DNA from 3 places in the Variovorax sp. P4_B10 genome. Region 2 is predicted to be linked to each of the others. Evidence: predicted binding sites of a transcription regulator. Region 2 holds the regulator's gene; each other region holds the start of a gene.
What was found. Region 2 encodes sigma-54, which starts transcription at its own class of promoters, with help from an activator protein. Its sites were predicted from a motif close to TGGCANGNAANCTGCTTT; they were not measured.

Region 1 (10,424 bases), on a different contig from region 2:
CCTCCTGTCGGCAGTTTGAACCCTGGTCGCTCCAGAGTTGCGTCCAACAATTCAGCATAAGTGGGGAAGGTCGACAAGGAAAAGAAACCGTGGTGGAGGCGTGATAGTTATGAGTACAGAACTGTTCAGTCGCGCCGTGCTGGAAGTTCACTGTATGGCTCGAACCGAGCCGATGGTGAATTTTCAGCAAGCAGTCCTTGGAACTTTGCGACGCTACATCCATTTCGATTCGGCATGGTGGGGTATTGGCTCTCGCCTCCCCGATGGCTTGGAGGACGTGCACGCCTCTGCGTTGTACCGTCTGCCTTCGTTGTTCCCGGGCATCTTGAACGAGGTTCAGCGCGAGGACCTGATGACCCAGGTCACGGCGAGAGAACCGGGACTGACGGTGAACCTGAATCAGGAGGCAATGTGCGGCAGCGCGCGTATGCGTGAAGTCCTGCAGGGCTTCGAGATCGCCCATTGCATGTGTACCTCAATGCCCCTCAACGAAATCAAGCAAATGAGCTTCCTGTCGTTGTATCGCTCAGCGCACGATGCACCATTTTCCGAATCCGAGCGTGAGTTCAAGCAATGGGTGATGCCGCATCTGACAGCTGCACTCACCACGAACTGGATGTTGCATCTGGAGCGCTTGCGCTCGCAACAGGCCAGCGGACATGCGGCCCTGGCAATCGTCGATCGGCGGGGAGTGCTTCATGTCGCGGACGACGCCCTGACCGATCTGATCAGAAGCGAATGGCCCGGCTGGACAGGACCTCGCGTGCCAACGGTCCTGGTGCAACACTTGAGTTCCGGGCAGGTCTATCGAGGCAAACGACTGAAGGTGCGCTTCCACCCGATCGCCGACTTCTGGCTCGTCGATCTGAGGCACAACTCTGCGTTGGAAAGATTGACTGCGCGAGAAGGCGAGGTTGCTGGTGCCTTCGCTGAGGGGGCGAGCTATAAGGAAGCGGCTCGTGCACTTGGCATCGCGCCGAATACCGCGCGCCATCATTTGCGAGAGGTTTATCGCAAGCTTGGAGTGTCCGGCAAAGCCGAACTGGTCCGAGAACTGGCGTTGAATCCAGAGCTGAACCTGACGGCATCGGGCATATCCTCCGTGCAAGATCTCACCGCACCGGAAGCGACTGGTCGCTCCACCCTTGACGACGCACTGAACTGGCGGTGAAAGCGATCAGTGCGCTGGTTTCCAGTCAGTGCCCGAGGCTGTAGTCGATGGCCTGGCCGTCGAACTGTCGTCGGGCACACGCCTTCGCTCGAACGCCAGCCAAGTGTGCAGTTCCTCCCACAGCGGCCGGGTCGAGCTGCCTCGCAATGCCAGGCGCTCTTTGGGCGTGCGCTGCGCCGGCGTCAAACAGGTAGGGCAGGGGAAAGAAGCGCCAGCTAGCGCTGTTGCAGGCGCTGAAGCAACTCTGCGCTTGGATAGCCATCCGCGGGCACCCCGATGCTGCGTTGGTAGCGGCGCAGCCCTTCACGGGTGGCCGAGCCCATCACGCCGTCGGGCGTTCCGCTGGCAAAGCCGCGCTGGTTGAGCGCGGTCTGGAGTTCGAGCAGTTGGCTGCGCGTGAGGGCGGCCAGATCCCGCGGCCAGGGCGCCTGCACGCCGGAGCCGCCGGTCAGGCGCTGCGCAAGAAGGCCGACCGCCAGCGCATAGCTGGTCGAGTTGTTGTAGCGCAGGATGGCGCGGAAGTTCGGGCCGACCAGGAAGGCCGGCCCCCGCGCGCCTGCAGGCAGCAGGATCGTGCCGTCGGCAAACTCCGGCAGCGGTTGACCGTCCATGGTTTGCAGCCCCTCGGCGGCCCACTGGGCGGTGGGTTGGCGAATGGCTGCGTCGGCGCGGCCGTGGTCGAAGCCAGCCGGCAACCGGATCTCGACGCCCCAGGGCTTGTCCGCTTGCCATCCCGCGCGCGACAGGAAGTTGGCGGTCGAGGCCGTCACATCGGCCATGCTGCCCCAGATGTCGCGCCGGCCGTCTCCGTCGGCATCCACCGCGTAAGCCAGGAAGCTCGACGGCAGGAACTGGGTCTGGCCCATGGCGCCAGCCCAGGAGCCGACCATGTGTTCGCGATCGATGTCGCCGTTGTCGAGGATCTTCAACGCTGCGAGCAACTCGCCACGCGCCCAGTCGCCCCGGCGTCCCTCGAAGCCCAGCGTCGCCAGCGCGTCGATGGTCAGGGTACTGCCGTAATTGCTGCCGTAATTGCTTTCCATGCCCCAGATGGCGACCACGATGCCGGGCGGCACGCCGTAGCGCGACGCCGCTGCTTCGGCTTGGTTGCGAACCTGCAGGAGCTTGTCCTGGCCGGCAGCGACACGTTGGGCCGTCACGGTGCCGTCGAGGTAGTCCCAGACCGTGCGGGTGAGTTCGGGCTGTGCACGGTCCAGTTCGATGACGCGCGGGAGGTATTGGACGCCGTCGAAGGCGCTGCGCAGCGTTGTCTCGCTGATGCCGCTTGTGCGCGCGGTGGCGCGGAAGTCCGCCACCCATTGTGAGAATCCCCGTTGGAGTTCCGCTTCGCCGGCGGCCGCGGGCACGGGTGTAGTAAGCGCTGGTGCGGCTCGGGCGGGCGCGGTCGACGGCTGCGACGGTGCCGTAGGCGGCGCCGAAGCGCAGCCTCCCAGCAGGGCGATTGCGAGCGCCGTCAGGGCAAGTCGTGGGGGACGAGGCGACGGAAAGTGGGCTTGGTGCATACCGTGGATTTTCACCCTCGCGCAGAACCGGCGTGGCCTCGCCCCTCGATGGTTGAAGGAAATTAATGAACATCGTATAAACTTGAACGACGTTCAGATTTAAAGGACCTGCAGTGCTGGCCCCCGATGTTCCCGGCCGCCGCGAGCGGCGGCGCGCGCAAACGCTCGACCATGTCGCGAGCACAGCCATGCAGCTCTTCGAAGCCAGCGGCTACGACGCAACCACCATGGAGCAGATCGCCCTGCAGGCCGACGTGGCCAAAGGCACGCTCTACAACCATTTCGCCACCAAGGAAGCGATCCTCGCGCATTGGGTGCACATGGAACTGGCGGCCGACACGCAGCGCCTTCGCGACGTGGTCGACATGCCGGGCGGCTTCGAGCCGAGGCTGATGCGTTTGCTCGACGCCTCGGCCGAATGGTCGCAGCGCCACCGGGGTTATCTGCTCGACTACTTCCGCTTTCGCTTTCTCAACATCCAGGACGAGATCGGCGGGAGAGAAACCGACGAGCGGCCGCGCGATCTGGCGGGGCTCTTCGCGCTGTTGATCGAACATGCGCAAGAAGACGGCACCTTGCGTGCCGACGTGCCGGCCGAGCACCTGGCGTCGCTGCTGCACCATCTGTACTTCGGCGCGCTGATGCGTTGGCTGACGCTGCCCGGGCTGGAACTGGGCCGCGAATTCGCGGTGATCGTCGAGATCTTTGCCAACGGTGCCCGCGCCGCCGGCAAACCGCTGCAGAGGAAGCGCCCATGAAGATCGCCGTCGTGACCTATGGCACCGAGGGCGATGCGCGTCCTCTTGCGGCACTGTGCCGCGCGCTGGATGACGCCGGCCATGCATCGGTCCTGCTGGCGGACGAATCGACGCTGGGCATGGCCCGCCAGCTCGGTGTGCGGACGCAGGCGCTGGACGGCGACATCCGGGGCGCGCTCGGCGCGAGCGGTGCCATCGCCAACGTGGTGGCGCACAGCGAGCGGCCGGGCGCGGCCGCGAAGGCACTGGCAGCCATTGCCAATGCCAACGCCACGCCGTGGCTGCGCCAGACCGTCGAGACGGCGCGCGGCTGCGACGCCATCGTGTGCTCGGGACTGGCCGCTTTCGTGGGCCTTTCGGCCGCCGATGCGCTGCGCGTGCCGGTCATCGGCGCGGGGCTGTTTCCGCTCACGCCCACGCGCGACTTCGCCTCCCCGTTCCTGCCGCCAGCGCGCATTCCGCGATGCCTGAACCGCTTGAGCCATCGCTTCGTCAACGCGATGCTGTGGCGCGCATTCCGGCCGGCCGTGAACGCGGCGCGTGCCGAAGTGTGCGGCCTGCCGCCGCGCCGGCGCATGTGGACCACGCACCCGATGCTCTACGGTTTTTCGCCGAGCCTGGTGCCGCGGCCGACCGATTGGCCTGCGAACGCAGCGGCCTGCGGCCAGTGGCTTCCGCCAGCGTCCGATTGGCAGGCGCCACCCGCCTTGAATGCATTCCTTGCGGCTGGCGAGGCGCCGATCTACATCGGGTTCGGCAGCATGACCGGCTTCGACGCCGGCCGCATGCGCCGCGTGGTGGTGGACGCCATCGGGGGGCGGCGCGCCGTGCTGAATCCCGGCTGGAGCGGCATCGACGTCCAGGGCCTGCCCGCCAACTTTCACGTGGTGGGCGATACGCCGCACGACTGGCTGTTTCCGCGCACGGCGCTGGTGGTGCATCACGGCGGATCGGGCACCACGCATTCGGCTGCACGCGCAGGGGTGCCGTCGGTGGTCGTGCCGTTCACCGGCGACCAGTTTTTCTGGGCCCACCGGCTGGCGCAGGCGGGGGTGGCGCCGCAAGCGGTCGCGGGCGGCCGCCTCGGTGCGCACGACCTGGCGCGCGGCATTGCGTTGGCCGGCCGTCCGGAGGTCCGGGCGAGTGCGCGCGCATTGGGCGAGCGGATGCGTGCCGAAAATGGGCTGGCGCAGGCTGTCGGGATGATCGAGCAGAGCCTGCAGTCCACCGGTTGACGCAGAGTCCGCGTCGCCTCGGCCGCACCAAACGGGGAGATGCATGCGCCACAACGGCGCATCGGGCGGCGCCTTGCAGCGAGGTCGCGCCGGGTTTGGTGCGATGGAGACCCGCCCGGCCGCAGATTTTCCCGGCACGGATGTTGCATCAGGTCCTGCACTGTCCCGCGGCACAGCTGCCGCGGTTCACTCAGTGCCTCCGCTAACGACGGCGGATCCGAGCGCACTGCAAGCCCACAAGCTGGCAGTACGTCCGTTCCAACCCGACTCGCATCCGTTCCACGCGGGGGCTCCACTGCGACACGCCGTCTCCAGGCTGCGTGTCGGGTGGCCTGCACCCGCGCGGCCGGTTGTCTGCAGGACCCGACATGAAAATCGCAGTCATTGGCCACGGTATGGTGGGCCACAAGTTTCTCGAGCAACTCCACGAGCTCGGTCTCGCACAAGCGCAGGTCACAGTGCTTTGCGAAGAGCCGCGTCCGGCCTACGACCGGGTTCACCTCTCCGAATTCTTCGCGGGAAAGACCGCGGAAGACCTCTCGCTGGTCGAGCCGGGCTTCTTCGAAAAGACCGGCTTCACGCTGCGCCTGGMCGCCAGGGCCGTGGCCATCGAGCGCCGGAACAACACCATCACCACGGCCGATGGCGAGGTGGTGGCCTACGACAAGCTCGTGCTGGCGACCGGCTCGGCACCGTTCGTGCCGGCGGTGCCCGGCCGCGACCGGCCCGACTGCTTCGTCTATCGCACCATCGAGGACCTGGAAGCCATGAAGGCCTGCGGCGCCCGCTCCAGGAGCGGCGTGGTCGTCGGCGGCGGCCTGCTGGGCCTGGAATGCGCCAAGGCACTGCGCGACATGGGCCTCGAAACCCATGTGGTGGAGTTCGCACCGCGGCTCATGGCGGTGCAGGTCGACGAGGGCGGGGGGCGCGCGCTGCGCAACAGCATCGAGGCGCTGGGCCTGCATGTGCACACCGGACGCAACACGGTGGAGATCACCGACGGCGCCGCCGCGCGGCACCGCATGGTGTTCGCCGACGGCACCTACCTCGAGACGGACATGATCGTCTTCTCCGCCGGCATCCGCCCGCGCGACGAGCTGGCCCGCCAGTCGGTGCTGGCAGTCGGCCCGCGCGGCGGCGTGGCGATCGACAGCCACTGCCGCACGAGCGACCACGACGTCTACGCGATCGGCGAGTGCGCCTCCTGGAACGAACAGACCTTCGGCCTCGTCGCACCGGGCTACGACATGGCCCGCGTTGCCGCGAAGCACATCGCCGGGCAGGACGACGCCGCCTTCACCGGCGCCGACATGAGCACCAAGCTCAAGCTGATGGGCGTGGACGTGGCCAGCATCGGCGACGCCCACGGCAAGACGCCGCACGCGCGCGCCTACCAGTACGTCGACGAGCGCAAGCAGATCTACAAGAAGATCGTGGTCAGCGACGACGGCAAGCAGCTGCTGGGCGCGGTGCTGGTCGGCGATGCGGCCGAATACGGCACCCTGCTGCAGCTGGCGCTCAACGGCATCGCGCTGCCCGCCGATCCGGAGTTCCTGATCCTGCCCGCGAGCGACGGCAAGGCCAGGCCGGGGCTCGGCGTCGATGCGCTGCCCGACAGCGCCCAGATCTGCTCGTGCAACAACGTGACCAAGGGGCAGATTTGCGCGGCCGTGGGCGAGGGCGCATGCACCGTCGCCGAGATGAAGGCCTGCACCAAGGCCGGCGCCACCTGCGGCGGCTGCGTGGCGCTGGTCGGCCAGGTCATGAAGGTCGAGATGGCCAAGCGCGGCATGGCGGTCAACAACCACCTCTGCGAGCACTTTGCGTACTCGCGCCAGGAGCTCTACCACCTGATCCGCGTGGGCGAGATCCGCAGCTTCGAAGACCTGCTCGCCAAGCACGGCAAGGGCCTGGGCTGCGACATCTGCAAGCCCACCGCCGCCAGCATCTTCGCGTCGTGCTGGAACGAATTCGTGCTGAAAAAGAACCTCGCGAGCCTGCAAGACAGCAACGACTACTTCCTCGGCAACATCCAGAAGGACGGCACCTACTCGGTCGTGCCGCGCATGCCCGGCGGCGAGGTCACGCCCGACGGGCTGATCGCCGTGGGCCACGTGGCCAAGAAATACGGCCTCTACACCAAGATCACCGGTGGCGCCCGCGTGGACATGTTCGGTGCGCGCGTCGAGCAGCTGCCAGCCATCTGGGAAGAGCTGATTGCCGCCGGCTTCGAATCCGGCCACGCCTACGGCAAGTCGCTGCGCACGGTGAAGAGCTGCGTGGGTTCGACGTGGTGCCGCTACGGCGTCGACGACAGCGTGGGCCTGGCCGTCGAGCTGGAGAACCGCTACAAGGGCCTGCGCGCACCCCACAAGATCAAGTTCGGCGTGTCGGGCTGCACGCGCGAATGCGCCGAGGCGCAGGGCAAGGACGTCGGCATCATCGCCACCGAGAAGGGCTGGAACCTCTACGTCTGCGGCAACGGCGGCATGAAGCCGCGCCATGCCGAGCTGTTCGCATCCGACCTCACCAAGGCCCAGTTGATCCAGCTGATCGACCGCTTCCTGATGTTCTACGTGCGCACGGCCGACCGCCTGCAGCGCACCAGCACCTGGCGCGAGAACCTCGAGGGCGGGCTCGACTACCTGAAGGGCGTGCTGGTCCAGGACACCCTGGGCATCGCCGGCGAGCTCGAAGCGCAGATGCAGGACGTGGTGGACACCTACCAGTGCGAGTGGAAGACCGCGGTGAACGACCCCGCCACCCGCCAGCGCTTCCGCTCCTTCGTCAACAGCGAGAAGCCCGACGAACACATCGTGTTCGTGAAGGAGCGCGGCCAGATCCGCCCGGCCCGCGCGGAAGAGCGCGCCGCCGAAGCCGCGACCGATACCGAAACCGTCTGATGAACACCCGAGGACATGCCAGATGACCACCACCGACTCCCTCCAATGGACCGCCGTGTGCGCGGCCGCCGACATCCTGCCCGACACCGGCGTCTGCGCGCTCGTCGAGGGCGTGCATGTCGCGATCTTCAGCGTGGGCCGCGAACAGGCCCTGTATGCCATCGACAACGTCGACCCCAAGGCGCAGGCGAGCGTGCTGTCGCGCGGACTGGTCGGCAGCCTGGGGGAGCGGATCGTCGTCGCCTCGCCGCTCTACAAGAACCATTTCGACCTGCGCAGCGGCGAGTGCCTGGAAGCGCCCGAGTACTCGGTGCGAGCCCATGCGGTGCGCGTGCAGGAAGGCCGCGTGCTCGTCGCGCTGGCCTGAGCCGCGCGCCTTCGACCCTTCGTTCTTCTCTCCGTTTCTTCAAGGAATCCCGATGGCCTATCTAGCCCCCGCCGAGTTCGTGACCAAGATGGTCGATGCCGGCGAATCCAAACTGCTGATGTCCACCCGCGACACGCTGATCCGCTCCTACATGGCCGGTGCCATCCTGGCGCTGGCCGCGGCCTTCGCCGTCTCCATCACCGTCAACACCGGCAACGCGCTGGTCGGCGCGATGCTCTTTCCGGTCGGCTTCATCATGCTGTACCTGATGGGCTTCGACCTGCTGACCGGCGTCTTCACGCTCGCGCCGCTCGCCGTGCTCGACAAGCGCCCCGGCGCCACCTGGGGCGGCGTCATGCGCAACTGGAGCCTCGTGTTCGTCGGCAACTTCGCAGGCGCGCTGACGGTGGCGGTGTTCATGGCGATCATCTTCACCTTCGGCTTCAGCGAGGCGCCCAACGCCATCGGCGAGAAGCTCGGCCACATCGGCGAAGGCCGCACGGTGGGCTATGCCGCGCACGGCGCCGCCGGCATGCTGACGCTGTTCATCCGCGGCGTGATGTGCAACTGGATGGTCTCCACCGGCGTGGTCGCCGCCATGATGTCCACCACCGTGTCGGGCAAGGCCATCGGGATGTGGATGCCCGTCATGGTCTTCTTCTACATGGGCTTCGAACACTCGATCGTGAACATGTTCCTGTTCCCCACCGGCCTGATGCTCGGCGGCAAGTTCACACTCATGGACTACCTGATCTGGAACGAGATCCCGACCGTCGTGGGCAACCTGGTCGGCGGCCTGACCTTCGTGGGCCTGACCCTGTATTCGACCCACTACAAGACGGCGCCGAAGAAGCGCGCCGCGAACTGAGCTCCGGCGGCTGAGGCCTCGCACGCCCGCGCTCATGCAGAAGGCACTGCGCGTGACGCTCGGCCAGCACTCGCTGGCCAAGCCCGGAGCGGTCAACCAGGACTTCCACGGCGCGATGCTGCCGGAAGGGACGCTGCGGATGTCCAAGGGCATCGCGGTGGCGATTGCCGATGGCATCGGCTCCAGCCGCGTGAGCCAGGTGGCCAGCGCGGCGGCCGTCCGGGGCTTCCTGGACGACTACTACGCGACCTCGGACGCCTGGTCGGTGCGCCGGGCGGCCCAGCGGGTCCTGGGCGCCACGAATTCGTGGCTGCACGCGCAGACGATGCGCAGCGACGCGCGCTTCGACAAGGACAGCGGCTATGTGTGCACCTTCAGCGCGCTGATCTTCAAGGGCCGGGACGTGCACATGCTGCACGTCGGCGATGCGCGCATCCATCGCCTTCATCCGCATGTGCTGGAGCAGCTCACCGACGATCACCGCGTCCACCTGTCGTCGGTCGAGTCGTACCTCGGGCGCGCGCTGGGCGCGGGGGCCAACGTCGAGATCGACTACCGCTGCTGGGAGGCGGAGGCCGGCGAGGTCTATCTGCTGGCCACCGACGGCGCCCATGCCCATCTCGACGCCGAAGCGGTGCACGACGCGATCGCGCGCTGCGGCGAGGACTTCGACGAGGCCGCGCGGCTCCTTGCGCTGGCGGCCCGGGCGAGGGGCAGCGACGACGACTGCACGGTGCAGCTCGTGCGCATCGACGAACTGCCGGCGGCCGACGCGGTGCTGCTCCCCCTGCAGCGGGAAGGGCTTGCGATCGCACCGCCGCTCGCACCCAGGGCCCGCTTCGAAGGCTTCACGCTCGTGCGCGAACTCCACGTGAGTTCGCGCAGCCACGTGCACTTGGCCGTGGACGAGGCCACCGGACAGCAGGTCGTCCTGAAGCTGCCTTCGGTCGACCTGCGCGACGACCCGGACTATCTCGACCGCTTCGCGCTCGAGGAGTGGGTGGCGCGGCGCATCGACAACGTCCACGTGCTCAAGGCGAGCGCGATCGAGCGCGCCCGCGGGCACCTGTATGTCGCCATGGAGTACGTCGACGGCCAGACGCTGGCGCAGTGGATGGTCGACCATCCCAGGCCGGCGCTGGACAGCGTGCGCCGCATCGTCGAGCAGCTGGCCAGCGGGCTGCAGGCGCTTCACGGCAAGGAGATGCTGCACCAGGACATCCGCCCCGAGAACGTGATGATCGACCGCACCGGCACGGTCAGGATCATCGATCTCGCGACGACCCACGTGGCGGGGCTGGCCGACGGTGCGGGCGAGAGCCGGCCGCTCGCGATCGCCGGGACCTTGCAGTACACGGCGCCCGAGTACTTCACCGGCCATGGCGGCAGTGCGCGGTCCGATCTTTTTTCGATGGCCGTGATCGTCTACCAGATGCTCACGGGCCAGTTGCCGTACGGCCTTCATGTCTCGCGGGTGCGATCGCCGGCCGACGTGAACCGGCTGCGCTGCGTGCCGGTCCGCCATTTCCGGCCCGACCTGCCCGCATGGGTCGATGCCGTGCTGCAGAAGGCGCTGAACCCCAATCCGGCGAAGCGGCA
Region 2 (10,424 bases):
CCGACCAGCAATTGCTGCTCGGCTTGATGCTGATGGGCATGACGCTGTCGTCGGCCTTCTCGGTGTCGTTCTACACGCCGGCCACGCAGCTGGCGATCACGCTGCTGCTCGCGCCCGTGATCGTTGCCGGCCTCTGGCTGGGCGCGCCGACGATGATGGCCGTCGCGGTGATCGGCATCGGCCTGACCGCAATGATGTGGAAGCTGGTGGCCGAGCGCTCGCGCCAGCTCGAGGAAAACATCGGCCTGCGGCTCAACGAGCGCACGCTGCGCGAACAGGCGCTGGCCGGCCTGCGCGCCTCCGAGCAGGCGCAGGCCGAGCGGCTGCGCTTCTTCTCGGCCGCAAACCACGACCTGCGCCAGCCGGTGATGGCCATCGGCCTGCAGACCGAGGTGCTGCGCCAGCAGCTCGACACCGGCGCGGATGCCGGCGCGGTCCAGCACACCGTGACGTCGCTCGCCCGGGCGCAGCAGGCGCTGGAGGGGCTGACCAACCAGCTGCTCGAAATCGGCCGCATCGAAGCGGCCGTCGATCCGCTGCGGCCCGTGGCGGTGGCGCTGGCGCCGCTGCTGCAGGATCTGGCGCGCCAGGCCGGCAACGGCCGCGTGACGGTGCGCTGCCCGGCCGACGCCGTCGTCTGGACCGATGCGGTGTCGCTGCGCCGCGTGCTGGCCAACCTGGTCGACAACGCCGTCAAGTTCACGCCGCGCGGCCGCGTGCTGCTGGCAGTGCGGGCGCGGCGGCGCGGTGCCGAACGGGCCTGGCGCATCGAGGTGCGCGACAGCGGGATCGGCATCGCGGCGGAATCGCAGGAACGGGTGTTCGACGATTTCGAGCAGATCGGGAATGTCGAGCGCAACCTGCAGCACGGCCATGGCCTGGGCCTCGCGATCGTGCGGCGGCTGGCGGCGCAGCTCGGCATCCAGGTGTCGCTGCGCTCGGCGCCGGGGCGGGGTTCGGTGTTCGGCTTCGCGCTGCCCGCCGCATCCGGCAACGCAGCCGTGCCGCCCCCCGGCCCCACGCCGCAGGCCGGCCCCGACACGGCGCCCGTGCTGCGCCCCGGCCTCGCCGTGCTGGTGGTGGAAGACAACGCGGTGGTGGCCGACAGCCTGTTCGCGCTGCTGCGGCAATGGGAGGTGGCACCACGCGTCTACACCAGCGCGGCCGAGGCGCTGGCGCTGGCCGACCTGCAGGCGCTCGACGCGGCGCTGTGCGACATCCGGCTGCCGGGCGCGCTCGACGGCATCGCGCTGGCAGAAAGGCTGCAGCGGCAGAAGCCCTCGCTCACCATCGCGCTGATCTCGGCCGACATCAACGAAGCCACCCAGCGGCTCGCCATGGAGCGCGGCTGGCATGCGCTGCGCAAGCCGGTGCAGCCGGACGAATTGCGCGGCGTCCTGCTGCGGGCCCAGCAGCCGACCTGACGCGCGGTGCAGCTTGCGCTGGCACGGGCCGTGCAATGCTGTCATCACTTCCGAGATATGCTCCGCGCACAGGCCGCAGGTCCCGCCCCGATGTCCGTCGCCCCTCCCCTTCACCCCGTTGCCGCCGATCCGCACGGCCTGCGCAACCAGCGCTATGGCCTGGTCGCGATCGTGCTGCACTGGCTGCTCGCGGCCATGATCGTCACCTCCCTCGGCGTGGGGCTCTACATGACGGGCCTGCCCTTCTCGCCGCAGCGCCTCAAGCTCTACAACTGGCACAAGTGGGCCGGCATCACGATCCTCGTGCTGTCGGCGCTGCGGCTGCTGTGGCGGCTCGTCCATCGCCCGCCCGCGATACCCGCGCACGTGCTGGCCGCCATGCCGCGCTGGCAGCTGGCGGGCTATCGGGTCAGCCACGCACTGATGTACCTGCTGTTCTTCGCGGTGCCGCTGTTCGGCTGGGCCTACACCTCGGGCCTGGGCATTCCGGTCGTGTGGTTCGGCGTGCTGCCGCTGCCCGACTTCGTGCCGGTGGACAAGGATTTCGCCGAGGCCATACTCAAGCCGCTGCACAAGGGCAGCGCCTTCACGCTGGCGGGCGTCACGCTGCTGCACGTGGCGGCGGCGCTCAAGCACCACTTCATCGACCGCGACGGTCTTCTGAAACGCATGTGGCCCGGGCCACGCAAGGAATCTGCCGGATGACGCGCCTCTTTCGCCCCTTGTCCCTCCTGATGCTGCCGGCACTGGCCTTCGCCGCACCGATGCCGGCCGCCGCCGCGCCGGCCGCGAAGCTGGTGGCCGACAAGAGCCAGATCGTCTTCGTCAGCAAGCAGATGGGCGTGCCGGTGGAAGGCAGCTTCAAGAAGTTCGACGCCCAGATCGCCTTCGACCCGAAGAAACCCGAGGGCGGCACGGTCGCCCTGCAGATCGACACCGCGAGCGCCGCCTTCGGCGTGCCGATGAGCGATGCCGAGCTGCCCAAGGCGCCATGGTTCGATGCCGCGCGCTTTCCGCAGGCGAGCTTCCAGTCGACCGCCATCAAGGCGCTGGGCGACGGCAAGTTCGAGATGGCGGGCAAGCTCACCATCAAGGGCACGGCGAAGTACGTGACGGTGCCCGTCAGCATCGCGCCGGCCGACGGCTACCACGCGGTGGCCACCGGAAGCTTCACGATCCAGCGGCTCGACTACAAGGTGGGCGACGGCGAATGGACCGACACCTCGGTGGTCGGCAACGAGGTGCAGGTGCGCTTCAAGCTCACGCTCTCGGGCCTCGGGCCGCTTTGACGCCAACCCTCTTTTCTCATTGCACTCTTCCATGTTCCACACACCCACCGCCATGAAGAAGCTCCTCCTTGCCTCGGTGTTGTCGGCCACGGTCGTCCCGTGGGCCTCGGCCCAGGAATTCACCCCGCCCGTGGCCGCCAAACCTGCGGGCGGCCCCGCGAAGAACGCCAGCTACGTGATCGACCCGACGCACACCTTCGTGATGTACGAGATGGGCCACTACGGCACCACCACCAACCGCGGCCGCTTCAGCACCAAGGACGGCTCGGTGCAGATCGATGGCACGGGCACCAGCGGCAAGGTCGACATCACGATGGACATCGGCACCATCAACACCGGCGTCGACCTGCTCAACCGCCATGTGCAGAGCAAGGATTTCTTCAACGTCGCCGAATTCCCGACCGGCCGCTTCGTGGCCGACCGCATCGACATCAGCGGCGACAAGGTGGTCGACGTGCCGGGCACGCTCACGCTGATGGGCCAGACCAAGCCGGTGACGCTGAAGGCCGTGCGCTTCAACTGCTACCTCAACCCGCTGATCAACCGCCAGGTGTGCGGCGGCGACTTCGAGACCACCGTGCAGCGCAGCGACTGGGGCATCACCTGGGGCCTGAACTTCGGCTTCGAGAACAAGGTGAAGCTGCTGGTGCAGGTCGAAGCGGTAAACGTGCAGCAATAGCCGGAGCCACGCGATGATGGACACCACGCTTTCCCTGCTCGGCATCGCCGGCGCCATGGCCGTCGGCGCCATGAGCCCGGGCCCGAGCTTCGTCATGGTGGCGCGCACGGCCGTGGCTTCGCGCGGCGACGGGCTGGCCGCGGCGTTGGGCATGGGCGCAGGCGGCATCGTCTTCGCAATTGCGGCGCTGGCCGGACTGCAGGCGGCGTTTCTCGCGGTGCCGGGGCTTTACCTCGCCATCAAGGGCTTCGGTGGCGCGTACCTGATCTACCTCGGCATCCGCATCTGGCGCGGCGCACGGCAGCCGCTCACGATGACGCAGGATGCAGCCGGCACATCGCCCGGGCAGCAGGGCCGCGGCGGGCGCACCTTCCTGCTGGGGCTGGCCACGCAGGTCAGCAACCCGAAGACGGCCGTGGTCTACGCGAGCATCTTCGCGGCCTTCCTGCCGCGCGAGGTGCCGCTGGTGCTGGCGCTCGCGGTGCCGGTCGTGATCTTCTGCATCGAGACGGGCTGGTACGCCATCGTCGCGCTGGCGCTGTCCTCGGCGGCGCCGCGTTCGGCCTACCTGCGCTACAAGGTCTGGATCGACCGCGCCGCAGGCGGCGTGATGGGCCTGCTGGGCCTGCGGCTGGTCTGGTCGGCCGTGCGCGGCAACTGACCGGCCGGGTCTACAGCAGGCTCTCCGGCGTCAGCGGCGCCAGCAGTTCGAGCATCGTGCGGTCCCAGAAGCCGGAGTCGGGCTCCTCGTCGAGCACCGTGGTCTTGCCCGCTTCTTCGCTGATCCACTCGATGCGCGACGCGCTGCCTTCGGCGAAGCGCAGACGATAGGCGCCCTGCTGCTTGAGCACGTCGATGAGCTTGAGCGTCTGCTGCGCCATCTCGGCGCTGCGGATGAAGAGGCCGATCTCGGTGTTGTGCGTCTCGGAGCGCGGATCGAAGTTCATCGAGCCGACGAAGAGGATGCGCCGGTCGATCACCGCCGACTTGGCATGCAGCCGCCCCACCGAGGTGCCGAACAACCCGAGCCGCACGCTGCGCCGCGTGCGCGTGGTGCTCAGCTCGTAGAGGTCGGCGCCGAGCGTGAGCATCTCGGGCCGGTAGCGGCGGTACGCGGTGTGCACCAGCGGCTCGTCGGTGGCGGCGAGCGAGTTGGTCACCACGCTGATCTTCACGTTGCGCCGGCGGATCTCGCGCATCACCTCGAGCCCCGCGGCGCCCGGGATCAGGTAGGGCGAGACGATGGTCACCTCGGAGCGCGCGCGGCGCATCTGCTCGACCACGTTGTAGCGCACGCTGTCGACGTCGAGCAGCGGCACGCCGCCGTACGAGGCGGTCTTGCCGATCACGCGCTCGGGCGAATCGGCGTACGCCTCGGCGATGGCCCAGATCAGGCCGAGCTTGCCGGTGTCGAGGTCCTCGACCAGCGGGCTGTAGCCCAGCAGGTCGTTGGGGGCGGGCTTCGGCGGCGGCGGCGTGGTGTCGGGGCCGGTGGCGGCGTCGAAGCGCTTCTGCAGCTTCTCGCGCGACAGGCCGCTCGCCACCACCGACTGGATCGGCCGCACATGGACGCTGTTCCAGTACTGGTCGAACAGGGTGCCCAGGCGCGGGATCAGCGCGCCGGTCACGAAGGTGTCGAGGTCGATGAAGTTCTGGCCCGAGTTGCGCCTGAAGTACTGGTTGCCGATGTTGCGGCCACCCGCCACCGCCATCGCGCCGTCGGCGATGAAGAGCTTGTTGTGCATGCGCCGGTTGACGCGGCTGAAGTCGAAGAGCGAGGCGGTGAAGCGCCGCAGCAGGCTGCCGCGCCCGGCCGGAAACGGATTGAAGAGGCGCAGCTCGACGTTCGGCGTGGCGGCCAGCCCGAGCAGCAGTTCGTCTTCGCCCGAGGTGTAGAGGTCGTCCATCAGCAGCCGCACGCGCACGCCGCGCTGCGCCGCATCGCGCAGGGTGCGCAGCAGGTAGCGGCCGGTCTCGTCGTTCTCGATCTGGTAGTACTGCACGTCGAGCGTGCGCTGGGCGCGGCGCGCGAGCTGGATGCGGGTGTCGAAGGCGAAGTCGCCGCCCGGCATCAGGCGGAAGCCGCTGAGGTCGGGGTCGGGCTGGGAGGCCAGCGCGATCTTGCCGAGGGCCGTGTCGGCCGAGACGGCGAGGGCCTTGGTGGGCGGGCGTGGCGCTTCGTCGGGCAGGGTGGCGCAGCCTGCGAACAGCAACGATGCCGCCACGACGAAGACCCAGTGCCCACAACACGACAGCAGGCGACGGATCATCGGCGGCTTTCTACAGTGCCTTGCGCAGGTTGGCGGGCGCGATGCGCAGGGCTTCGCGGTACTTGGCCACGGTGCGCCGCGCGCACTCGATGCCCTGCTCCTTCAGCATCTCGGAAATCTGGCTGTCGGACAGCGGTTTCTTGATGCTCTCGGAGCTCACGAACTGCTTGATCAGCGCGCGCACCGCGGTGCTCGACGCATTGCCGCCGGTCTCGGTGCCGAGCGCCGAGCCGAAGAAGTACTTGAGCTCGACCGTGCCGAACGGTGTGGACATGTACTTGGCCGTGGTCACGCGCGAGATGGTCGATTCGTGCAGGCCCAGCTCGTCGGCAATTTCGCGCAGCACCAGCGGCCGCATCGCGAGCTCGCCGTGCACGAAGTAGCTCTTCTGACGCTCGACGATCGCATTGCTCACGCGCAGGATGGTATCGAAGCGCTGCTGGATGTTCTTGATGAACCAGCGCGCCTCCTGCAGCCGCTGCGACAGCGCCTGGCTGCCCTCGCCCTTGTGCGACTTGAGCGCACCGGCGTAGATGTCGTGCACGCGCAGGCGCGGCATCACCTCGGGGTTGAGCATGACGCGGAACTTCACGTTCGTGCCGCGGCCGATCTTGGTGACGATCACGTCGGGAATCACGATGTTGCGCTCGACGTCGACGAAACGGCGGCCCGGCTTGGGCTCGAGGCGCGCAATGATCTGCAGCGCCGAGCGCACCAGCTCTTCGTTGGTGCGCGTCAGGGTGGCCAGGCGCTTGAAGTCGCGCCGCGCGAGCAGCTCCATCGGCTGCTTGCAGATGGCGATGGCGGTCTTGCGGACCAGCGCTGCCTCCTCGGCCTCGTCCTCGCTGGCCAGTGCGCGCAGCTGGATGCCGAGGCATTCGCCCAGGTCGCGCGCGCCGACGCCGACGGGCTCCAGGCTCTGCAGCAGGCCGAGCGCCATCTGGAAGTGGTGCACGAGTTCGTCGAACTGGTCGTTGTCGTCGCCCGCAAGGCCCGAGGCCAGCGCGGGCAGCGAGTCTTCGAGGTAGCCGTCGTCGTTGAGCGATTCGATCAGGAAGCGCAGCGCGGCGCTGTCGTTCTCGTTCAGGCGCAGGCTGAGCGCCTGGCGGTGCAGGAACGATTGCAGCGATTCCTGGCTGCGCGCGAGCTCGGTGGCGTCGGCACGTTCGTCGTCGCCGAGGTTGTTCTGGCGCGCAGGCGCATCGCTGCCCCACTCGCTGTCGTCGGGCGCCATGTCGACGGTGCCGTCGCCTTCCCAGTCGGGCTCGCGCTCGGTGGTGTCGGCAGTGGCGCCATCGGCGTCGCTGGTTGCCGCGGTGTCGGTGGAGGCGGTCGTCGCGCTGCTGGCCGGCGCCGAGGCGAATTCGCTCTCGCCGGCCTCCTCGCGCGGCACGGGTGTGTCGACGGCATCGAGCCCGAATTCCTCGCGCGCCGCTTCTTCCGCGGTGCGTTCGAGGAACGGGTTCTCGTCCAGCATCTGCTCGACCTCCTGGCTCAGTTCGAGCGTGGAGAGCTGGAGCAGCCGGATCGACTGCTGCAGCTGTGGCGTGAGCGCCAGATGCTGCGAGACGCGAAGGGACAGCCCTTGCTTCATGGAGAACGCGACCCTCCCTTACATCCGGAAGTGCTCGCCCAGGTACACCCTGCGTACTTCGGCGTTGTCGACGATCTCCGAGGGTGTGCCTTGTGCCAGCACATGCCCGTCGCTGATGATGAACGCGTGATCGCAGATGCCCAGCGTTTCACGCACGTTGTGGTCGGTGATGAGCACGCCGATGCCGCGCTCCTTCAGGAAACTGATGATCCGCTGGATCTCGATGACCGCGATCGGGTCGATACCGGCGAAAGGCTCGTCCAGCAGGATGAAGCGCGGCTGGGTGGCCAGCGCGCGCGCGATCTCGACGCGGCGGCGTTCGCCGCCCGAGAGCGCGAGCGCGGGCGAGTCGCGCAGGTGGTCGACCCGCAGGTCGGCCAGCAGCTCGGACAGGCGCTCTTCGATGTGCTTCTTGGAAAGCGCCACCACCTTGCCGCTTTCGTCGGGTTCGCGCTGCAGCTCGAGCACGGCCCGCACGTTCTCTTCGACCGTCAGCTTGCGGAAGATCGAGGCTTCCTGCGGCAGGTAGCTCAGGCCCATGCGCGCACGGCGATGGATCGGCATGTGGGCGATGGGCTCGCCGTCGATGGTGATCTCGCCGGCGTCGGCACGCACCAGCCCGACGATCATGTAGAACGAGGTGGTCTTGCCGGCGCCATTGGGGCCGAGCAAACCGACGACTTCGCCCTTCTGCACGTCGAGCGAGACGTCCTTGACGACCGTGCGGCTGCCATAGCTTTTCTGCAGGCCGCGTGCGACCAGGCGGCTGCCCGGGACGTTGTTGGCTTCCTGGATTCCGGCGGTTTCGATCACTTGTGCCCTTCTCCCTCTCCACTGAGCGTGGTGGTCGAGCGCAGGCCGGTGCCAGGCGCGGGTGTGGGGGCCGGGGCCGCGGCAGGTTTCGCGCCCGCCGGGGCGGAGGCGCCGGGCTTCGGTGCGGCGGCCGCCTTGGGGGTGAGGATGGTCCTGACGCGTCCGCCCGGATTCGCCGCGTTCACGGCGGTGTTCGGCGGCACGGTGGAGCCGTTGACCGTGTAGGTGTCGTTGCTCTGGTCGTAGACGATCAGTGCGCCGGTGCTTTCGTCGTTCGGCGTGGCGCCCAGCAGGCGGCGCATGACGGCATTGCGGATGAACTTGACGTTGTCGGCGCGGCTGTCGTACTCGATGACTTCGGACTCGCCCTCGATCCACTCGTCGGGCGCATTGCGTTTCTGCTTGTAATAGGCCCGCTTGCCCGGCGCCGCCGTGACCACCCCGTACTGGTAGCCCTCGGCATCCTGGCGCACGTCGAGGCGCGCGCCGCGGATGATGATCGTGCCCTTCGTGACCAGCACGTTGCCGGTGAACACGCTGGTCTGTTTCAAGTCGTCGTAGCGCATCGAGTCGGACTCGATGTTCATCGGCTTGGTGCGGTCGGCCGTCTCGGCCAGGGCGCCCGAGGCGAGGCCGGCCAGCAACAGCGCGCCGATGGCCAGGTGGCCGATGCGACGAATGAGGGGGGGAGTGGTAGGGTAAGAATGCAATGTCATAGAGGCACGAAACTTGCTCTGAACCATTGTATGCGGCGGATTGCACCAGCCCACCAGCGCGGATGAAAAAGCCCGCCAAGGCGGGCCGGGTGTCCCTCAGGGGAGACACCGCGAAACCGGCTTCGCCGGGCCGCAGGTGTCGCCCCCTGCAAGGGGGTAGGCGCAGCGGACACGAAGTGCCGCGCAGCCCGGGGGTTAACCCTTCTTTGCTTCGCCGATCAGGTAGGTGACGACCTGGAGCACGTTGGTCATGTTGCCAGCGGTTTCGCCATCCACGTACCAGCGGCCGGCAACGGCCATCGCCGGCACCCCGGCCACCTTGTAGGCATCGGTCATCTGCGAGGCGCGCTTGGCCTTGCTGGCCACGCCGAACGAGGTGAAGACTTCCTTGAACTTGGCGCCGTCGAGGCCGTTGGCCGCGGCCCAGGCAATGATGTTGGCATCGCCGTTCACGTTCTGGCGCTGCTTGTGGATCGCGTTGAAGACCTTGGGCTGGAATTCGTCGACCTTGCCCATCGCTTCGAGCGCGTAGTACAGGCGCTGCTTGGCTTCGACGTCGTTGCCCACGAACGGCACCGGAATGCGGCGGAAGGCCACTTCCTTCGGGGCCGCCTTGGCCCAGGCCTCGAGCGCCGGCTCGAAGTCGTTGCAGTGCGGGCAGTTGTACGAGAAGAACTCGACCACTTCGATCTTGCCGGCCGGGGCATCGACCGGCACGCGCTTGTCGAGCACGAGGTACTGGGAGCCGGCCTTGGGCGCGAGCGCCTGGGCGCGGGCCGGGTTGGCGGCCAGCGAAAGCAGCCCGAGCGAAGTGGCGGCCAGCGAAAAGTCACGACGTTTCATTGAAAGAATTCTCCTGTTGTACGGCAGACTGAGCCGGCGCGCGGCGGGGAGTTCCCCCGATGCACAGTGCACACGGCGCGCCCAAGGCGATGGATGGTGGCGGCAAACGCCGCGCGGCGAAGCTTAAAGGCTATTCGTGGCAGTTGCTTGCTCAGCGCTGCACGCGGACCAGGGCCGACTCCAGGCCGCCGCCGTCGAGCCGCTCCTTGAGCCGGTCGGCCTCGTCCTTCTTGTTGAACGGGCCGGCACGGACACGGTAGACCGTGCGGCCGGCCTGCTCGCGCTCGGTGACCTTGGCCTCCACGCCCATCAGCGACAGCTTGGCGCGTTGGGCCTCGGCGTCGTCGGTGGTGCGGAAGGCGCCGGCCTGCACGAAGTACATGAACGGGTCGGAACCGGAGGATGCCGCCGCATTGCTGTTGCTGCTGCTCGGCGCGGCGGACGCCGTGGTCGTGCTGCCTGAGCCCGAGCCCGAGCCGGCGCCGATGCCCGCACGCGCCCGGGCGAGGTCACCCAGCGGATCGTTCGATGGCGGCAGCGCACTGGCTTCGGCCGGCACCGGCGCGGCGCGCGTCGGCTTGGGCGCGACCACCACGGGCACCGGTGCGGTCGCCGGGGGCGGCGGCGGCGTGCCGGGTGCGACGGCGGTGTTGGTGGCCGGCTCGCCGGTGACCGGGTTGACCGGACCGGCCGCGGCCGGCGGCGTGGGCCTGGCTGCGCCGGCCTTGCCGGCGAGCGGTGCGTTGGGGTCCCAATCGCGGTTCTTGCGGGCTTCGGCTTCGTCCTGCTCGGCGCC
Region 3 (10,424 bases), on a different contig from region 2:
GCTCTTGGTGGCGAGCGCCTCGCCCTTGGCCGATTGCGCCACGCCGCGCAGGAACGATTCGGCCCACGGGCCCGCGGCGTTGACCACGGCGCGGGCGCGCACGGTGCGCGTGCCCTGCGGGCCTGCGAGCGTGGCGGTCCAGCCGTCGGCGCCGCGCTGCGCATGGGTGCAGCGGGTGCGCGTGAGCACTTCGGCGCCGCGCGCCTGGGCATCGAGCGCGTTCAGCACCACGAGCCGCGCGTCGTCGACCCAGCCGTCCGAATAGACGAAGCCGCGCTTGTACTGGTCCTTGAGCGGCTTGCCGGCCGCATGCCTGCGCAGGTCGACGCTGCGCGAACCCGGCAGCACTTCGCGCCTGGCGAGGTGGTCGTACATGAACAGGCCGATGCGGATCATCCAGGCCGGCCGCATCGAAGGGTCGTGCGGCATCACGAAGCGCAGCGGCCACATGATGTGCGGCGCGCTCTTGAGCAGAACCTCGCGCTCCTGCAGCGCCTTGCGCACGAGCGAGAACTCGTAGTACTCCAGGTAGCGCAGTCCGCCGTGGATCAGCTTGGTGGACGAGGACGACGTGTGCGAGGCGAGGTCGTCCTTTTCGCACAGCACCACGCGCCAGCCGCGCCCGGCGAGGTCGCGCGCGATGCCGCAGCCGTTGATGCCGCCGCCGACGATCAGCACATCGCAATCGGTTGCCGGCGCAGGCGAATTGGAGGAGAAATCGCTCACAGGAAATGGGCCCGTTGAATCGTGACTTTGGTCACCGAAGGGCGCCATTGTATTTTCGGGTTTTTTCATTTGGATTCCTTTTAGCGCGATTTTCCCCCGAGTTTTCCCTTAGTTCGCTTCGTTTTCTTTCGCTTTAAAGTGACGCGCCCTGTACCCTCCCCACAGTCTTTACGCTCTCCACGACGCCCCTGTGAACTCCAATCCGCGCCAGATCAACCTCCTGGACACCGTGCGCACGCGCGGCTCCGTCACGGTCGAGCAACTCGCCGACATGCTGGGCGTGACGCTGCAGACCGTGCGGCGCGACGTGCAGCGGCTGGCCGACCAGGGCCTGCTGACGCGCTTTCACGGCGGCGTGCGCGTGCCCAGTTCGACCACCGAGAACATCGGCTACCAGCAGCGCGAAACCCTGCATGCCGAAGGCAAGGCGCGCATCGCCCGCCGCGTGGCCGAGCTGGTGCCCAACGACTGTTCGCTGATCCTCAATATCGGCACCACCACGGAGGCGATCGCCAAGGCGCTGCTGCGCCACACCGGGCTGCGCGTGATCACCAACAACCTGAACGTGGCGACCATCCTGAGCGGCAACACCTCGTGCGAAGTGATCGTGGCCGGCGGCTCGGTGCGCCCACGGGACCGCGCCATCGTGGGCGAGGCCACCATCGACTTCATCCGCCAGTTCAAGGTCGACATTGCGCTGATCGGCGTGTCGAGCATCGAGGCCGACGGGTCGCTGCGCGACTTCGACCTGCGCGAGGTGAAGGTGGCGCAAACCATCATTTCGCAGGCACGCGAGGTGTGGCTCGCGGCGGATGCGAGCAAGTTCAACCGGCCCGCGATGATCCAGCTGGGCACGCTGTCGCAGATCGACCGGCTGTTCACCGATGCGGAGCCGCCTGCGCCTTTTGCCGACCTGCTGCACGCTGCGCAGGTGCGCCTCGAGATTGCGCGCGATTGAATTGAAATGACGGCTTGTTTTTTTGTTCGTCGTCGCGTTGTGTTTGCCGTGCGCTATTCAGGGCGCGATCACGCCGACGGTGTACTCTGCTCCGCGAATGTCCCCCGGCGCGGCCTAGGGCCGCATGCCTCCTCCTTTATTTCGCTGCGCAGAGCACACCGCCAGCGTGATCGCTCAGAGCACTGGTTGATCGGCTCGCACAAGCGCTGCGTCCCTCGTGCACAGGGCACCGGGTGCTCCCCGCAGCGAAATAAAGGAGGAGCGAAGCGGGGGACATTCGCGGAGGGGAGCACCCGGTGTCCTGTGCACGCGCCCCGGACAACAGCGCCAAGAACAACAGCACCAAGAGCACAAGACAAGCCTCAACGCCTGATCAGACCCCGAGGAACACCCACCCCATGACCTACCTGCTAGCCCTCGACCAGGGCACCTCGAGCTCTCGCAGCATCGTGTTCGACCGCGAAGGCCACATCGTCGCCATCGCGCAGAAGGAGCTCACCCAGATCTACCCGCAGCCGGGCTGGGTCGAGCACGACCCGATGGAAATCTGGCGCAGCCAGATCGCCACCGCGCGCGAAGTGCTCGTCAAGGCGAAGCTGAAGCCCACCGACATCCACGCCATCGGCATCACCAACCAGCGCGAGACCACCGTGCTGTGGAACCGCAAGACCGGCCAGCCGGTGCACCACGCCATCGTCTGGCAGGACCGGCGCGCCGAACCGCTGTGCGCGCAGCTGCGCGAAGAAGGAATGACCGACACCATCCGCGAGAAGACCGGGCTGGTGATCGACGCGTACTTCTCCGGCACCAAGCTGCGCTGGCTGCTCGACAACGTGCCCGGCGCGCGCGCGCAGGCCGAGCGCGGCGAACTGGCCTTCGGCACGGTCGACAGCTGGCTCATGTGGCAGCTCACAGGCGGCAAAGTGCACGTGACCGACGTGAGCAACGCCTCGCGCACGATGCTGTTCAACGTGCACCGCAACGAATGGGACGCGGACCTGCTGAAGGCGCTCGATATTCCCGCTGCGCTGATGCCGACGGTGCAGCCGTCGAGCTCGCACTTCGCCGACACCGATGCCGCGCTGCTCGGCCACACGCTGCCCATCGGCGGCGTGGCGGGCGACCAGCAGAGCGCCCTCTTCGGCCAGGCCTGCTTCGAGGCCGGCATGGCCAAGAACACCTATGGCACCGGCTGCTTCCTGCTGATGCACACGGGCGGCGCGTTCCAGCCCTCGCACAACGGCCTGCTCGTGACCAGCGCCGCGCAGACCGACGCGAAACCGCAATACGCCATGGAAGGCAGCGTGTTCGTGGGCGGCGCCGTGGTGCAGTGGCTGCGCGACGGCCTCAAGGCCATCAAGGGCAGCGCCGAAGTGCAGTCGCTGGCCGAGAGCGTGCCCGATGCGGGCGGCGTGATGATGGTGCCGGCCTTCACCGGCCTCGGCGCGCCCTACTGGGATGCGGATGCGCGCGGCACCATCACCGGCCTGACGCGCGGCACCACGGTCGCGCACATCGCGCGCGCCGCACTCGAAAGCATCGCCTACCAGAGCGCCGCGCTGCTGCAGGCCATGAGCCGCGACGCGGTGGCCGCCGGCGGCAAGCCGGTGGCCGAGTTGCGCGTGGACGGCGGCGCGAGCGTGAATGACCTGCTGATGCAGTTCCAGGCCGACCTGCTGGGCATTCCGGTGGTGCGGCCCGAAGTGATCGAGACGACGGCCCTCGGTGCCGCCTACCTCGCGGGGTTGTCGACGGGCGTGTACAGCGATGCGCGCCAGCTCTCGAAGCTGTGGAAGGTGGAGCGCCGCTTCATGCCGACCATGGGCCGCGCGCAGGCCGAGGAATCGATGGCGCGCTGGGAGCGCGCCGTGCGGCAGGCCACGGCGACCTGAGACCTTGCGGGCAGATGCCCGAGTGCAATGTGCTGTGCGGGGCACCTGCCGCTGGCAGCCCTCGGGGGGATGGCCTCAGTGCGCGGGCACCAGAAAGTCCTGGCTGATCCGTCCGCCCAGCTCGTTCACCCGGTCGAGGAACTGCGTGAGGTACGCATGCAGCCCGGTCGCCAGGATCTCGTCGACCCTCGCGTACTGCAGGTCGGCCAGCAGCTTGCCGGCGCGCCGCTGCGTTTCGGCGCTCTGTTCGTTTTGCACCTTGGCGAGGTTGCTCACCACCTCGACCAGGCTGGCATGCAGCGAACGCGGCATGTCGGCGCGAAGGATCAGCAGTTCGGCCACGCGCTCGGGCTTGATCACGTCGCGGTACACCTTGCGGTAGACCTCGAAGGCCGAGACGCTGCGCAGGATCGCGCTCCAGTGATAGAAGTCGTACTCCTGGTCTTCCTCGGTGGCGGCGCCGAAGAACTCGCTGTTGAGGGCGTGGAACTTCACGTCCACCAGCCGCGCCGTGTTGTCGGCGCGTTCGAGGAAGGTGCCGAGGCGCGAGAAATGGAAGGCCTCGTCCTGCAGCATCGTGCCGAGCGTGACGCCGCGCGACAGGTGCGAGCGGAACTTGACCCATTCGAAGAACTGGCCGGGATCGCGTTCGAAATCGCCTGCGCGCAGCATGCGGTTGACCTCGAGCCAGGTGGTGTTCTGGGTTTCCCAGGCCTCGGTGGTCAGCGCTCCGCGCACGGCGCGTGCGTTTTCGCGCGCGGCCTTGAGGCAGGAGACGATCGACGAGGCATTGCTCTCGTCCTTGACCATGAACTCCATCACGTCGTTGGGCGTGATCTGGTCGTACTTCTTGTTGTACCAGGGCAGCAGCTCGCTGATGGAGAGCACGCCCTGCCAGCCGTACTTGGCGACTTCGGCGGACTGCGGCAGCAGCGAGGTCTGGTAGTTGACGTCGAGCATGCGCGCGGTGTTTTCCGCGCGCTCGGTGTAGCGCGACATCCAGTAGAGGTGATCGGCGGTGCGTGACAGCATCGTTTGTTCTCCTAGTTCCTTGCTTCTTGCACTCAGACCGACGGTGACGGGGTTTGGCTCTGGCTCTGCGACTGCGCCGCCTTGGGCTTGGACGTGCGGTCGGCTTCGAGAATCCAGGTGTCCTTGGTGCCGCCGCCCTGCGACGAGTTGACCACCAGCGAACCTTCCTTCAATGCCACGCGCGTGAGGCCGCCGGGCACCATCTGCACCTCGCTGCCCGAAAGCACGAAGGGGCGCAGGTCGATGTGGCGCGGTGCGATGCCGGCGTCGACGAAGGTCGGCGACGTCGACAGGCTCAGCGTGGGCTGCGCGATGTAGCCGTCGGGCTTGGCGATCACGGCCTTCTTGAAGTCCTCGATCTCGGCCTGCGTGGCGGCCGGGCCGATCAGCATCCCGTAGCCGCCGGCACCGTGCACTTCCTTGACGACCAGGTCCTTCATGTTGTCGAGCGTGTACTGCAGCTCGTCCTTGTTGCGGCACATGTAGGTCGGCACGTTCTTCAGGATCGGCTTTTCGCCGAGGTAGAACTCGACCATCTTCGGCACATAGGGGTAGATCGACTTGTCGTCGGCCACGCCGGTGCCGACTGCATTGCAGATCACGACGTTGCCTTCGCGGTAGGCGCGCATCAGGCCCGCGCAACCGAGCGTGGACGTGGGGCGGAACACCTCGGGGTCGAGGAAGTCGTCGTCGACGCGGCGGTAGATCACGTCGACGCGCCTCGGCCCGCGCGTGGTGCGCATGTAGACGAAGTTGTCCTTGACGAACAGGTCCTGGCCCTCGACCAGTTCGACGCCCATCTGCTGCGCGAGGAAGGCATGCTCGAAGTAGGCGCTGTTGTACATGCCGGGCGTGAGCACCACCACCGTGGGCTCGGCGGTGGCGGCCGGCGCGCTGGCGCGCAGGGTTTCGAGCAGCAGGTCGGGGTAGTGCGCCACGGGCGCGATGCGGTTCTGGTTGAACAGCTCGGGGAAGAGCCGCATCATCATCTTGCGGTTTTCGAGCATGTAGCTCACGCCGCTGGGCACCCGCAGGTTGTCTTCGAGCACGTAGTACTCGCCGTTGCCCTGGGCATCGGGGGCGCGCACGATGTCGATGCCCGAGATGTTGGAGTAGACGTTGTGCGGCACGCTCACGCCCATCATCTCGGGGCGGAACTGCGCGTTGTTCAGGATCTGCTCGGCCGGAATGATGCCGGCCTTGATGATTTCCTGGTCGTGATAAACGTCATGCAGGAAGCGGTTGAGCGCGGTGACGCGCTGCACCAGCCCCTTTTCCATGCTCTCCCACTCGTGGGCGGGAATGATGCGGGGCAGCAGGTCGAACGGGATGAGCCGCTCGGTGCCGGAGCCGTCCTCGTCCTTGGCGCCATACACCGCGAAGGTGATGCCGACCCGGCGGAAAATCATTTCCGCCTCTTCACGCCGCGAACGCATCACCTCACCGGGTTGCTTCGCGAGCCATTGGTCGTAGCGCTTGTAGTGCTGTCGGATTGCAGCCCCCGCGTAGGGCAACTGCTCATACATCTCATCGAATTTGTGCATGGAACGACCAATCTCCTTGAGCCATAGCTTAGCAAGTTCAGGGCCAGTAGAAGCCCTAGGATTGGGCCGACCCCGGTCTTTTTGATGTGCAGAGCGATTTTGGATGCCGTTCGAAGGGGATGCTGCCGCTCAGTCGCTCGACCGGCTTTCGGGCATGCGGTGCTGCCAGTAGCGCGCACGGCGTTCGCGCTCGCAGACCACGCCGCCGGGTTGGACACTCGTCCAGCGTGCAGCACCGCAATGGGCGCTGTCGATCACGCGCACGCCGCGCTCCGCATAGCGCGCCACCACCTCCTGCGCCGGGTGCCCGAAACGATTGCGATAGCCGGCCTGGACCAGCGCGATGCGCGGGTGCACGGCATCGAGGAACGGGGCGCTCGACGAGGTCTTGCTGCCATGGTGAGGCGCCAGCAGGACATCGGCCGCGAGCGGGCTGCCGCGCTGCACCAGTGCGCGCTCCTGGTCGCGCTCGATGTCGCCGGCCAGCAGCGCGGTCGCCCGGCCGTTGCCGATGCGCAGCACGCAAGAGATCGCATTCGGCCTGGCGCCTGCAAGATAGTCCGACGCGAGCGGATGCAGCAGCTCGAAGTGCACCCCGTCCCAGTCCCATTGCCGYCCGGCCTCGCAGACCTCGCCGGGGCGCTGCGCACGCAGCGGATGCTCGGCCTCGATCGAGCTGAGCAGCGCGGCCTGCGGCTGCATCGCAAGCACCGCGGGAGCGCCGCCGGTGTGGTCGATGTCCCGGTGGCTCAGCATCAGCATGTCGAGCCGCTCGTCGAAGGCTCGCAGCAGCGGGACGAGCACGCGGTGGCCGGCATCGCTTTCGAGGCTGTAGCGCGGCCCCGCGTCGTAGAGCAGGCTGTGCGTCGCCGTCCGCACCAGCACCGCGTTGCCTTGCCCGATGTCGGCTGCGAGCAGTTCGAACTCACCGGCTGCCGGCCGCGGCATCTGCCACAACAGCACCGGCAGCAACAGCGGCAGCCCGAGCGCGCGCACGGTCCATGGCAGCGGCATGGCGAGCAGCGCCCCGCCAGCCACGCCGCAGGCTGCCATCCACCAGGGCGGCGCAGCCATCGACAGCGTGGCGAAAGGCAACCCGGCGAACCATTGCAGCAGCACGGCAAGCGCCTGCACGGCCCAGGCCGCGACGTCCCACATCGGCGCCACGACCGCCCCCAGCATGACCAGCGGCGTGACCACCAGGGTGACCCATGGAATCGCGATCGCGTTGGCGATCAGGCCGACCAGCGACACCTGCTGGAACAGCAGCAGGCTGAGCGGCGTGAGTGCCAGCGTGATCACCCATTGCTCGCGAAAGAACAGGAGCAACCGGGTTGCAGCGCCCTTTTTCCTCCCGGCCGGCCCTGTCGAATCGGTGGCAAAGAGCACGCCCACCGCGACAAAGCTGAGCCAGAAGCCAGCCTGCATCAGGGCCCAGGGGTCGATCGCCACCACCACGGCGGCCGTCAGCAGCCAGACATGCGGCCACGGCCAGCGCCGCCCGGTCAGGCGCAGCAGCGCCACCGTCGCGAGCATCCAGACCGTGCGCTGCGAGGGCACGCCCCAGCCGCTGAAGAGTGCATAGAGCGTCGCGAGCAGCACACCGCCCGCCAGCGCAGCCTGTTGCGCCGGCAGGCGCAGCATCAACCGGCTGCTGCATCGCCACAGTGCGCCGACGGCATGCGCGGCGAGCCAGGCGAACATGGTGATGTGCAGCCCCGAGATCGACATGAGGTGCGCGACGCCGGTGGCCCGGAACACGTCCCAGTCGGCGCGGTCGATGGCGCCCTGGTCGCCCGTGAGCAGCGCAGCGATCACGCCCGCCTGCCGCCGGTCAAGTACGCGCTCGAACACCGCGTCGCGCACCGCCTCCCGCACGCGCTCGATGGGGTGCCGCCAGGTGGCAGCCAGGTGCTGGGGCGCCGCATCGCGCACGCCCGTGCGCACATAGCCGCTGGCATGCACGCCCTGCTCCCACAGCCACAGCTCGCTGTCGAAACCGTGCGGATTGAGATTGCCATGGGGCGCCCTGAGCCGCACCGTCATGCGCCATCGTTCGCCCGCATGCAATGCGCCGACGACGCTGGGAGAAGGTGCCCGCCCCTCGGGAGCGCGCCCCCACAGGCCGGTGTTCTCGCCATACCAGCCCAGCGCGATGCGCGACGGAACGGCCGGCGGCACCTCGTCCCGCGCGTCGGCCCATCGGGCCGACTCGACATCGAGATGAAACCGCGTTCCAGCCTCGTTGCGCTGCGGCATCTGCGGCACCACGCCGATCACCTGCAGGTCGCGCCCTTCGAGCGCAGGCGCCAGCGCGCCGCTCGCATAGGCCACGGCACGCCAGCCCGCCAGCCCGGCACCGGCCATTGCGCCGCAGACCAGCGCCGCGGCCAGCAGCAGCCGCCCGGACGTCCGCCGCCACCACAGCCCCGCCACGCCCGCAAACAGCAAGGCCGCGTAGGCACCGGCCTCCCACAACGCAGGCTGATGCAATTGCAACGCCGCGCCGAGCAGCGATCCGCCCAGCGCAGCAAAAGCCCACGGCCCGGCCGCAGCCGAGCCCGACGCCCGTGACGGCGTCACTGAACAACTCCACAACACATGATGCAAACCCTCCCCGGACTCGCGCTCGATGGCGCGTTAATTGCTTGGCATCTGGGCTAGTATGCGTCTCACAAGAGACATCTTTTCGATGCAATCTCGCAGTACTGCACATAAAAACGCATGTCCATTCACGCCGCTCTCCACCACGTCACCCACTACAAATACGACCGCCTGGTGCAGCTGGGCCCGCAGGTCGTGCGCTTGCGGCCCGCGCCGCATTGCCGCAGCAATGTGGTCTCGTACTCGCTGCGGGTCGAACCGGCCGAGCACTTCGTCAACTGGATGCAGGACCCGTTCGCCAACTACCAGGCACGGCTCGTGTTTCCCGAGAAGACGCGCGAATTCAAGGTCACCGTCGACCTCGTGGTCGAAATGGCGGTCTACAACCCCTTCGACTTCTTCCTCGAGCCGCAGGCCGAGAACTTTCCGTTCAAGTACACCGCCTCGCAGGCCGAAGAGCTCGCACCCTACCTCGTCACCGAAACGCCGACCCCGCTGCTGCAGGCCTACCTCGACAAGATCGAGCGCAAGGAACAGCGCACCATCGACTTCCTGGTCGGCATCAACCAGCAGGTCCAGAAGGACGTCAACTACCTGATCCGCATGGAGCCCGGCGTGCAGACGCCGGAAGAAACGCTCACCAGCGGCAGCGGCTCCTGCCGCGACTCGGGCTGGCTGCTGGTGCAGCTGCTGCGCCACATGGGCCTGGCCGCGCGTTTCGTCTCCGGCTACCTGATCCAGCTCACGCCCGACGTGAAGTCGCTCGACGGCCCGAGCGGCACCACGGTCGACTTCACCGACCTGCACGCCTGGTGCGAAGTGTTCCTGCCGGGCGCCGGCTGGATCGGCCTCGATGCCACCTCGGGCCTGATGGCCGGCGAAGGCCATATTCCGCTCGCCTGCACGCCCACGCCATCGAGCGCGGCGCCCATCGAGGGCGGCGTCGACGAATCCGAGGTCGAGTTCGGCCATGAAATGAAGGTCACGCGCATCTACGAATCGCCGCGCGTCACCAAGCCCTACACCGAAGAGCAGTGGTCCGAAGTGCTGGCGCTGGGCGATGCGGTCGATGCGCGCCTGAAGGCCGGCGACGTGCGCCTCACGATGGGCGGCGAGCCCACCTACGTGGCCACCAGCGACCGCGACGCGCCCGAGTGGAACACCGATGCGCTCGGCCCCACGAAGCGCGGCTACGCCACCGAACTGGTCCACAAGCTGCGCGCCGAGTACGGCCAGGGCGGCTTCCTGCACTTCGGACAGGGCAAGTGGTACCCGGGCGAGCAGTTGCCGCGCTGGGCCCTTTCGATCTTCTGGCGTGCCGACGGCCAGACGCTCTGGCACAACCCCGAACTCTTCGCCGACGAACGCGTGCCCACGCACTACACGAGCGAAGACGCGAGCCGCTTCACCACCGTGCTGGCCCACAAGCTCGGCCTGACCGAGCGCTACATCCAGCCCGGCTACGAAGACATCTACTACTACCTCTGGCGCGAGCGCCGCCTGCCGGTGAACGTCGACCCCTTCGAATCGAAGCTCGACGACGAACTCGAACGCGTGCGCCTGCGCCGCGTGTTCACGCAGAAGCTCGACGCGGTGATCGGCTACATGCTGCCCATCGAGCCCGGCAACGCGAACGGCGATGCGCCTGCGCTCGCGGGCCCGGCCTGG

Region 1: the regulator sigma-54 is predicted to act here: its motif matches at 4,820-4,837, upstream of nirB (nitrite reductase large subunit NirB).
Region 3: the regulator sigma-54 is predicted to act here: its motif matches at 6,181-6,198, upstream of AC1DXX_RS18250 (circularly permuted type 2 ATP-grasp protein).

Annotation. Positions count from the first base shown of each region.
Region 1 covers NZ_JBFUHN010000080.1:10,872-21,295, reverse strand. The annotation lists gene AC1DXX_RS27500 (amidase) at 1-19, shown strand, start outside; gene AC1DXX_RS27495 (helix-turn-helix transcriptional regulator) at 110-1,171, shown strand; gene AC1DXX_RS27490 (lytic murein transglycosylase) at 1,387-2,694, opposite strand; gene AC1DXX_RS27485 (TetR/AcrR family transcriptional regulator) at 2,808-3,452, shown strand; gene AC1DXX_RS27480 (glycosyltransferase) at 3,449-4,687, shown strand; gene nirB (nitrite reductase large subunit NirB) at 5,056-7,590, shown strand; gene nirD (nitrite reductase small subunit NirD) at 7,613-7,957, shown strand; gene AC1DXX_RS27465 (formate/nitrite transporter family protein) at 8,010-8,825, shown strand; gene AC1DXX_RS27460 (bifunctional protein-serine/threonine kinase/phosphatase) at 8,860-10,424, shown strand, end outside.
Region 2 covers NZ_JBFUHN010000016.1:30,711-41,134, reverse strand. The annotation lists gene AC1DXX_RS10375 (sensor histidine kinase) at 1-1,424, shown strand, start outside; gene AC1DXX_RS10370 (cytochrome b) at 1,515-2,129, shown strand; gene AC1DXX_RS10365 (YceI family protein) at 2,126-2,713, shown strand; gene AC1DXX_RS10360 (YceI family protein) at 2,766-3,392, shown strand; gene AC1DXX_RS10355 (LysE family translocator) at 3,406-4,053, shown strand; gene AC1DXX_RS10350 (phospholipase D family protein) at 4,064-5,662, opposite strand; gene rpoN (RNA polymerase factor sigma-54) at 5,673-7,256, opposite strand; gene lptB (LPS export ABC transporter ATP-binding protein) at 7,275-8,069, opposite strand; gene lptA (lipopolysaccharide transport periplasmic protein LptA) at 8,066-8,785, opposite strand; gene AC1DXX_RS10330 (thiol:disulfide interchange protein DsbA/DsbL) at 8,981-9,628, opposite strand; gene AC1DXX_RS10325 (SPOR domain-containing protein) at 9,780-10,424, opposite strand, start outside.
Region 3 covers NZ_JBFUHN010000037.1:24,423-34,846, forward strand. The annotation lists gene glpD (glycerol-3-phosphate dehydrogenase) at 1-795, opposite strand, end outside; gene AC1DXX_RS18235 (DeoR/GlpR family DNA-binding transcription regulator) at 917-1,684, shown strand; gene glpK (glycerol kinase GlpK) at 2,083-3,576, shown strand; gene AC1DXX_RS18245 (alpha-E domain-containing protein) at 3,652-4,608, opposite strand; gene AC1DXX_RS18250 (circularly permuted type 2 ATP-grasp protein) at 4,641-6,152, opposite strand; gene AC1DXX_RS18255 (DNA internalization-related competence protein ComEC/Rec2) at 6,282-8,735, opposite strand; gene AC1DXX_RS18260 (transglutaminase family protein) at 8,877-10,424, shown strand, end outside.